2 regions of the Mycobacteroides saopaulense genome follow, and region 1 is predicted to be linked to the other one. Evidence: riboswitches for the same ligand, from Rfam matches in the RefSeq annotation. Region 1 holds a riboswitch; the other holds the start of a gene.
What was found. Region 1 has a riboswitch for S-adenosylmethionine ahead of MYCSP_RS02170 (aminotransferase class V-fold PLP-dependent enzyme). Riboswitches for the same ligand answer to the same signal wherever they lie in the genome.
Positions count from the first base shown of each region.

Region 2: it holds a riboswitch for S-adenosylmethionine, as region 1 does, so the genes downstream of both, MYCSP_RS17255 (bifunctional o-acetylhomoserine/o-acetylserine sulfhydrylase) here and MYCSP_RS02170 (aminotransferase class V-fold PLP-dependent enzyme) in region 1, are expected to answer to the same signal.

Region 1 is NZ_CP010271.1:428,941-433,338, reverse strand. It holds gene MYCSP_RS02175 (flavin-containing monooxygenase) at 1-1,321, opposite strand, end outside; gene MYCSP_RS02170 (aminotransferase class V-fold PLP-dependent enzyme) at 1,403-2,683, opposite strand; SAM riboswitch class IV at 2,716-2,860, opposite strand; gene MYCSP_RS02165 (TerC family protein) at 3,091-4,056, shown strand; gene MYCSP_RS02160 (Pls/PosA family non-ribosomal peptide synthetase) at 4,240-4,398, shown strand, end outside.
Region 2 is NZ_CP010271.1:3,445,496-3,449,893, forward strand. It holds gene MYCSP_RS17250 (NADP-dependent isocitrate dehydrogenase) at 1-2,037, opposite strand, end outside; SAM riboswitch class IV at 2,231-2,380, shown strand; gene MYCSP_RS17255 (bifunctional o-acetylhomoserine/o-acetylserine sulfhydrylase) at 2,527-3,852, shown strand; gene metX (homoserine O-acetyltransferase MetX) at 3,849-4,398, shown strand, end outside.

The DNA.
Region 1 (4,398 bases):
CGGCGGTGGTGGCCCCACGCTTCTTGGTTTCCGCGATGACGCGGGCGGCGTGCGCGGTGGTCGACTCGATCAGCATGTGATACGGCCCGAAGACATATCCATAGGGCCCGAGGACCAGAAAGAAGTTGGGATAATCGGGGATCGAGACCCCTTGATATGCCTGGTAACGATTCTCCTGGAAGAACTGCTTCAGGTCCTTGCCGCGCCGGCCCGCGGTCGGGAAGGCGGGCATGTGATCCCAGATCGCGAATCCGGTGGCGCAGATCAGCACATCCACCTCGCGCTCGACCCCGTCCGCGGTCAACAACCCTTTCTCGGTGATGCGCTGGATCGGTTCGGTCACCAGATCGACATTGGGACGATTGAACGTCTTGAGATAGGTGTTGGAGAACGACGGTCGTTTACAACCAAATCCGTAGTAGGGCAGTAGCTTCTCCCGGGTCACCGGATCATCGACCTGAGTTCGCATCCAGGCCCGAATTCTATTGGCCATGGCCATCGAGGCGGATTCGACGTATTTGGAGTCGAGCTTGAAGACAGCATCCGGGATGTATGCGGTACTGAGGTTGATGGCGTGCCGAATACCCTTGGCCACGCCAGGAATCCCGAACAGCGTCCGCCAGAACCCGTTGTACTTCCAGTCAGGCTTGGGGCCCACGTAGATGGGCGTGCGCTGAAAGACACTGAGATGGCCGACTTCCGGAGCGATCTCCGGAACCAGCTGCAGCGAGGTGGCGCCGGTTCCGATGACGGCCACCCGCTTTCCGGCGAGCTGAATATCCTTGTCCCACAATGCGGTATGCATCAGCACACCCTGATAGGAATCGATCCCGTCTATCTCGGGAAGCTTGGGCTGCTCAAGGCCTCCGGTCGCGGCAATCACATGCCGTCCCGTGATGACGCTGTCGTCGTCCAGAGTCAGCACCCATATGTTGTGCGCCTCATCGAATTCCTGACGGACCACCCGCGTGTTGAACCGAATTCTACTGCGCAGTTGATGCTTGTCGACGAGTTCGTTGGCATATTGCTCGAGCTCATCGCCGGGCGTGAAGAACTTCGACCAGGTGGTCTTCTGATCGTAGGAGAAGCTGTAGATGAAGGTGGGGATGTCGACGGCCACGCCCGGGTACTTGTTGGCGTGCCAGGTGCCGCCGGCAGCTCCCCACTTCTCGAGGATCACGAAATCGTGGACTCCCCTTTTGGTGAGCTCCACTCCGGCTCCGATACCGCCGAAGCCGGCGCCGATGATCACGACCTCATGCTCGGGAACACCCCGCTCCAGCCCGTTGACCTCTTTACCCCGCACACGCGCACTAGTCATTCGACGTCCTTGTCAGTCCGACCCATTATGTGTCGAACTGAAAGTATCACGTATTTAGAGTTACGAATACTGTGTCGGGGATCAGGCCGCCAAGAAATCCGGGAACGGTCGCGGATCGTCCACCGGGCCCACCTGACCGTCGCGCTCGGTGTACGTCAGGGCCGGCCCCCTGTCGACGAGCTCACCGATCGCGTCCAGAAGGCGCGTGATGTCGCCCGGGGTGGTTCCCAAGCCGATGCTCGCGCGCAGCGCCCCACCCGGCGCACCCAGCCTGGCCAGGAGCGGATGCGCGCAAAATCTGCCGTCACGCAGCCCGATGCCGTGTTCGGCAGAAAGATAGGCGGCCACAACCGACGGCGTATATCCGGCGACCGTAAAGGACACGATGCCCAGGACATCTCGCCCGCTGTCCCAGATGCTCAGAGTGTCAACACCTTCGATCGCATCCAGCCCGTCGCGCAGCTGCGCGGTGAGGGCATTCTCGACCAGACTCGCCTCGCCGAGAATGGCCAATGCCTCGCAGGCCGCGGCCACAGCCGCCACCCCGACGACGTTGGGGGTACCGGCCTCATGCCGCTGCGGCCCGGTGAACCATTCCGCCCCGTCGACACTCACATCGCGAACGGCTCCGCCGCCGGCGAGATAAGGCCTCGCGGCATCAAGCCAGTCGGCTTGTCCGACAAGAACTCCGGCACCGAATGGGGCGTACAGCTTATGTCCAGAGAACGCGAGGTAGTCGATTCCGTTCCCCGCCAGATCGATTCGACGGTGGGGAGCCAATTGTGCGCCGTCCACCGCGATCCTCGCCCCGCGCCGGTGTGCCACGGTCGCAAGCTCGGCCAGCGGCAACACCTCACCGGTGACATTCGAGGCGCCGGTTACGGCCAGCAGCGCCGCAGGCCGACGCTGCAGTTCCTCGTCCAGCGCCGTGACGGTATCGGCCACGGTGGCTCGATGCTCCACCACCCGGGCGCCGTACCGCTGCCAAGTCAACAGGTTTGCATGGTGCTCGATATCGAGGACGACCACCTCGCCCGGCACCGCGGCGGCCAACAGATTGAGCGAGTCGGTGGTGTTGCGGGTGAAGATCACCTGGTGGCCCTCGGCGGCACCGACGAAGCGCGCGACAGTCTCCCGAGCTCCCTCGTAGAGCCTGGTGCACACGCGCGAGGCGTAACCGGCCCCCCGGTGCACGCTGGCGTAGTACGGCAGCAGCTCGGTCACCCGGTCGGCGACGTCGCAGAGCGCGGGCGCACTGGCCGCGTAGTCGAAGTTGGCATACCTGATCCAGCCACCCTGGGCCAGAGGAACTTTGGTATCGGCCCCGACAACGCGTGCGGTCGGTTGCTCGGACACTGACATGTGACATCCCATCTCACCGGACCCGCCCGGCGAGTCCACGCTTGCCGCGCCCGGTTGAGCACGGCCAGGTCGTCACCTGGAGCACCCCGCCGTGGATGAGCCGCTGGCGCGAAGACCAACAGCGTGGAGGAGGGTTGCCGACCAGCTAGCCAGGGCTTATCGCTGGTTCTCATGACCTGTGCGCAGTCTGCACGTGGATCATGACCACCGTCAAGCGCATTGCGCAGGGTGATTTCAATCCCGATTTCCCGATCACCGCGTCATAAGGCAGACTGGCGGGCGGAGGGGAGTATTCCTTCGCTGCGGTGTCGTCATCACATCGGCCGTTGTCGGTCCGGTCGGTGCCGCGGGCCGGTCATCTGCCGGCGGAAGAGACCTCCGGCGTTTTGGCGACCGGAGGTTATTCAATGCAGGTGTCCCAGCTCGAATGGATCATCACCCTGACCGTGACGGTCGCAATCCTGATCGTCGACATCGTCGTGATCGGCAGGCGGCCCCACGAACCCTCGGTACGTGAAACCGCCACCGCACTCAGCATCTACGTGGGCCTCGCGGTGGCCTTCGGGCTCTGGGTGTGGTTCTTCCATGGCAGCCAGTACGGGCTCGAGTTCTACGCGGGCTGGCTCACCGAATACAGCCTGTCGGTGGACAACCTGTTCATATTCCTGATCATCATGGCCAGCTTCAAAGTGCCCAGGATCTATCAACAGGAAGCCCTGCTGATAGGCATCATCCTGGCGCTCATCTTCCGCGGCATCTTCATCGCCCTGGGCGCGGTGGCCATCAACCAGTTCTCGTGGATCTTCTACCTTTTCGGTGCGTTCCTGGTGTACACCGCCATCAACCTGGCGCGCGACACCGAACATGACGACGACGCCGACAACGCCGTGGTGAAGTTCGCCCGAAAGCACCTGCGCACCACCGACACGTGGGACGGCCTGCGGCTGTGGGTCCGGGATAACGGCGCCAGACTCATCACGCCGATGTTCCTGGTGATCGTCGCCCTCGGCACCACCGACCTGCTCTTCGCGCTCGACTCGATCCCCGCCATCTACGGACTCACCAAAGAGCCCTACCTCGTGTTCACCGCCAATGTGTTCGCGCTCATGGGTCTGCGCCAGCTGTACTTCCTGCTTGGCGACATGCTCAAACGGCTGGTGTACCTATCGCAGGGATTGGCATTCATCTTGTTCTTCATCGGCGTCAAGCTGATCCTGCACGCCCTGCATGAGAACGAACTGCCCTTCATCAACGGCGGCGAGCCCGTCCACGTACCCGAGATCCCCACGCTGGCAAGCCTTGCGGTGATCGTGGTCACCCTTCTCATCACCACGGTCGCCAGCCTGTACAAGACCAGACGAAGCGCCGCCTAGCCGCCCCCGCCTGGCACCCACAGGTCGACCGACGGCCCACCGTGGCAAACTCATTTGCCTGGGGCTGCGCCCGCCCGGAGGACCACTTCCGCGCGGCAGCGGGCCCAGCCGCAGCCGGACCGATAGGCTCGCTGCGGTACCCCGCCAGCCCAGAGAACCAACGCGGAAATGACGAGGAGCAGCGTGACCGGCCCCGACGAGTCACCCACCAGCCGCGCACACCAAGAGGCACCGGATCCGGCACCTCAGAACGCGCCTCACGCCGCTGCTCCGGAAGGTCCGGCGCACCCGATACCTGCGCAATACCTGCTCGGTAGGTCGGCGGCCCCGGCGCGCACCCTG
Region 2 (4,398 bases), 1.6 Mb from region 1:
CGCGGCAAGTTCGGCCGCCCAGTACAGCGCGAGGTAGAACTGGCTGCCGCGGTTGTCGAGCTCGCCGGTCTTGCGCGACGGGCTCTTGTCGTTCTCCAGCAGCTTGCCGGTCGCGGCATCCAGCGTGGTGGCCAGGATCTTGGCGCGGGCGTTCCCGGTCTTGATGCCCAGATCCTCCAGGCTGACGGCCAGGGCCAGGAACTCACCCAGCGAATCCCATCGCAGGTGGTTCTCCTCGACCAGCTGGCTGACGTGCTTGGGTGCCGAACCACCGGCACCCGTCTCATACAGCCCGCCGCCGGCCATCAGCGGCACGATCGACAGCATCTTGGCGCTGGTGCCCAGCTCCAAGATCGGGAACAGGTCCGTCAGGTAGTCGCGCAGGATGTTGCCGGTCGCCGCGATGGTGTCCTTGCCGCGAATCAGCCGCTCCAGCGTGTACCGCATGGCCCACACCTGCGGAACGATCTGGATCTTGAGGCCCTCGGTGTCGTGGTCCTCCAGGTAGGTCTTCACCTTGTTGCGCAGCTCGACCTCGTGGGGACGCTCGGTGTCCAGCCAGAAGACCACGTTCATGCCGGACTCACGTCCGCGCGTGACGGCGAGCTTGACCCAGTCCTGGATGGCGGCATCGGTGACGACCGGCATGCGCCAGATATCGCCTGCCTCGACGTTCTGGCTCAGCAGCACCTCGCCGGTCTCGACGTCGACGATGTCGGCGACACCTGCCTCGGCGATCTCGAACGTCTTGTCGTGGCTGCCGTACTCCTCGGCCTTCTGCGCCATGAGACCAACGTTGGGAACGGTGCCCATCGTGGTCGGGTCGAACTGGCCGTGGGTCTTGCAGAAGTTGATCATCTCCTGGTAGATCCGGGAGAAGGTCGACTCCGGGTTGACGGCCTTGGTGTCCTTGAGCTTGCCGTCGGCGCCGTACATCTTGCCGCCGGCGCGGATCATCGCGGGCATCGAGGCGTCGACGATCACGTCGCTGGGCGAGTGGAAGTTCGAGATGCCCTTGGCCGAATCCACCATGGCCAGCTCGGGCCGGTGCTCGTGGCACGCGTGCAGGTCGCGGATGATCTCCTCGTGCTGCGAGGCGGGCAGCGCCTCGATCTTGCTGTAGAGATCGGACATGCCGTTGTTGACGTTGACGCCCAGCTCGTCGAACAGCTTCTGGTGCTTTTCGAAGGCGTCCTTGTAGAAGATCTTGACCGCGTGTCCGAAGACGATGGGATGGCTGACGCGCATCATGGTGGCCTTGACGTGCAAGGACAGCATCACGCCGGTCTTGTAGGCGTCCTCGATCTGCTCCTCGTAGAAGTCGCAGAGCGCCTTCTTGCTCATGAACATGCTGTCGATGATGTCGCCCTTGCCCAGCTTGACCTCGGGCTTGAGTACTACGGCCTCGCTGGCCTCGCGGCCAGCGGGCGTGAGCACCATCTTGACCTTGCGGTCGCGGTCCAGGGTCAGCGACTTCTCACCGTGGTAGAAGTCGCCCTCCTTCATGGTCGCGACGTGGGTACGTGATGCCTGCGACCACTCGCCCATGCTGTGCGGGTGCTTGCGCGCGTACTCCTTCACCGCGCGCGGTGCACGGCGGTCCGAGTTACCTTCGCGTAGAACGGGGTTCACGGCGCTGCCAAGACACTTGGTGTAGCGCGTCTTGATGGCCTCTTCTTCCTCGTTCTTCGGATCGCCGGGGTACTCGGGCAGCTTGTAACCCTTGCCCTGCAGTTCCTTGATGGCGGCGAGCAGCTGAGGCACGGAGGCGCTGATGTTGGGCAGCTTGATGATGTTCGTGTCCGGCAGTTGGGTCAGCCGGCCCAGCTCGGCCAGATTGTCCGGAACCTGCTGGTCTTCGGGGAGGTAGTCGGCGAACTCGGAAAGGATTCGGGCGGCAACAGAGATATCGCTGGTTCGGACGTCGATGCCGGCTGGTCCGGCGAAGGCACGGATGATCGGCAAGAAGGAGTACGTCGCGAGCAGCGGCGCCTCGTCTGTCAGCGTGTAGATGATGGTCGGCTGCTGCGCACTCATGGTCACTCCCGGCATCGTTGATCGGACTTGTTGGTCGGTCAAAATTTCAGGTACCCCGTGGGTCACACGGATGCCCTATTCAGTATCACGTCGCCTCCGAGCCTAGGCGGGCGGACGGCGTGTGATCGCGCTCCCATATGCGCTTGGACTACCTGGTGGCAACCATTCGGTGAATTGCGATACGCTGCTAAGCGGTCATGAGTACCAGCGTCAAGCCCCGGCTCGCTGGTCGGCAACCCTCCAACCGCGGTGGGGTGCCCCGGGTGATTGACCAGGTTGAGTAGCCGACTGAATCGTCGACAGGTTGTCGACGGAGCAATCGGCCACACGGCAAGCGCGGGTCCGATGGCGGGCCCCGAGAAGACAGGTTGGCCCGATGAAGTATTCGTCACCCGGGGGTAAGTCCCTGCGTTCCTGTTGTCGGCACTGTCACTGTCGCTGTTGTCCCCAGCCCTGACTGCCGTACCCGACTACCCCCAGGAGAGCCCCATGACCGATATCGACCCCACACAGTGGACCTTCGAGACCAAGCAGATCCACGCGGGCCAGTCCGCCGATGCCTCGACCAATGCCCGAGCCTTGCCGATCTACCAGACCACCTCCTACGTCTTCGACGACACGGCGCATGCCGCGGCGCTCTTCGGACTGTCCGAAGAGGGCAACATCTACACCCGCATCGGTAACCCCACTCAGGACGTTGTGGAGCAGCGCATCGCCGCCCTGGAGGGTGGTGTGGCCGCGCTGCTGCTGGCCTCCGGACAGGCGGCGGCGACGCTGGCCATCGTGAACATCGCGGAGGCCGGCGACAACATCGTGTCGAGCCCGCGCCTGTATGGCGGCACGTACAACCTGCTGCACTACACACTGCCGCGCCTGGGTATTTCGACCACCTTCGTCGAAGATCCCGATGATCTCGAGTCCTGGCGCCGAGCCATCACTCCGCAGACCAAGGCGATCTTCGCCGAGTCGATCTCCAACCCCCAGAACGACATTCTCGACATCGCGGGCATCTCGGAGATCGCACACGCGGCAGGCATCCCGCTCATCGTCGACAACACCGTCGCCACGCCCTATTTGATCCAGCCGCTGGCTCACGGTGCCGACATCGTGGTGCACTCGGCCACCAAATACCTTGGCGGGCATGGCAATGCAATCGGCGGCGTGATCATCGACGGCGGCACCTTCGACTGGACACAGGGTCGGCATCCGGGCTTCACCACACCCGACCCGAGCTACCACGGGGTGGTCTTCGCCGACCTGGGCGCACCGGCCTATGCACTCAAGGCCCGCGTTCAGCTGTTGCGCGACCTCGGCCCTGCCATCTCACCGTTCAACGCATTCCTCATCGCGCAGGGTCTGGAGACGCTGAGCCTGCGCGTGCAACGCCACGTAGAGAACGCACAGCGCGTGGCCGAATACCTCGTGGCCCAGCCGGAGGTCACCCGCGTCAACTACGCCGGTCTGCCCACCTCGCCCTGGTACGAGCGCGCGAAGGCACTGGCACCCAAGGGCGCCGGGGCCGTCCTGGCCTTCGAATTGGACGGAGGAGCCGAGGCGGCGACGACCTTCATCGATGCACTGACCCTGCACAGCCATGTCGCCAACATCGGCGACGTGCGCTCGCTCGTCATCCACCCCGCGACCACGACGCACGCACAGCTCGCCCCCGCCGAGCAGGTGGCCTCGGGCGTCACCCCCGGGCTGGTCCGGCTGGCCGTCGGCATCGAGGGCATCGACGACATCCTGGCCGATCTCGACGCCGGATTTGCCGCCGTACGTCGCCTCAAACAGCCCGCGGCGGTGGCATCATCGTGACCATCGAACAGCAGCTTCCGGCTCCGAACGTCGCCCTCCCCCAGGGCGACGAGATCGCCTATGTACCAATAGGTTCGATCACGCTGGAAAGCGGTGCTGTCATCGACGACGCGATCGTCGCGGTACAGAGCTGGGGGGAGCTCTCGCCGCGTCGCGACAATGTGGTGTTCGTCTGCCACGCACTGACTGCCGACTCCCACGTGGTCGGCGAAGCGGGCCCCGACCACATCACCGGCGGCTGGTGGGAAGGAATCATCGGTCCGGGCGCGGCGATCGACACCGACCAGTGGTGCGCCATCGCCACCAACGTCCTGGGCGGCTGCCGGGGCACAACCGGTCCCACTTCCCTTGCCTGCGACGGAAAGCCCTGGGGTTCACGATTCCCCGAGGTCTCGGTGCGCGACCAGGTGAACGCCGACGTCGCCGCGCTCGCGCAACTGGGCATCACCGAGGTCGCCGCCGTACTGGGCGGGTCGATGGGTGGCGCACGCGCTCTGGAATGGGCTGTGATGCACCCGGATTCGGTGAACGCGGCACTGGTGCTGG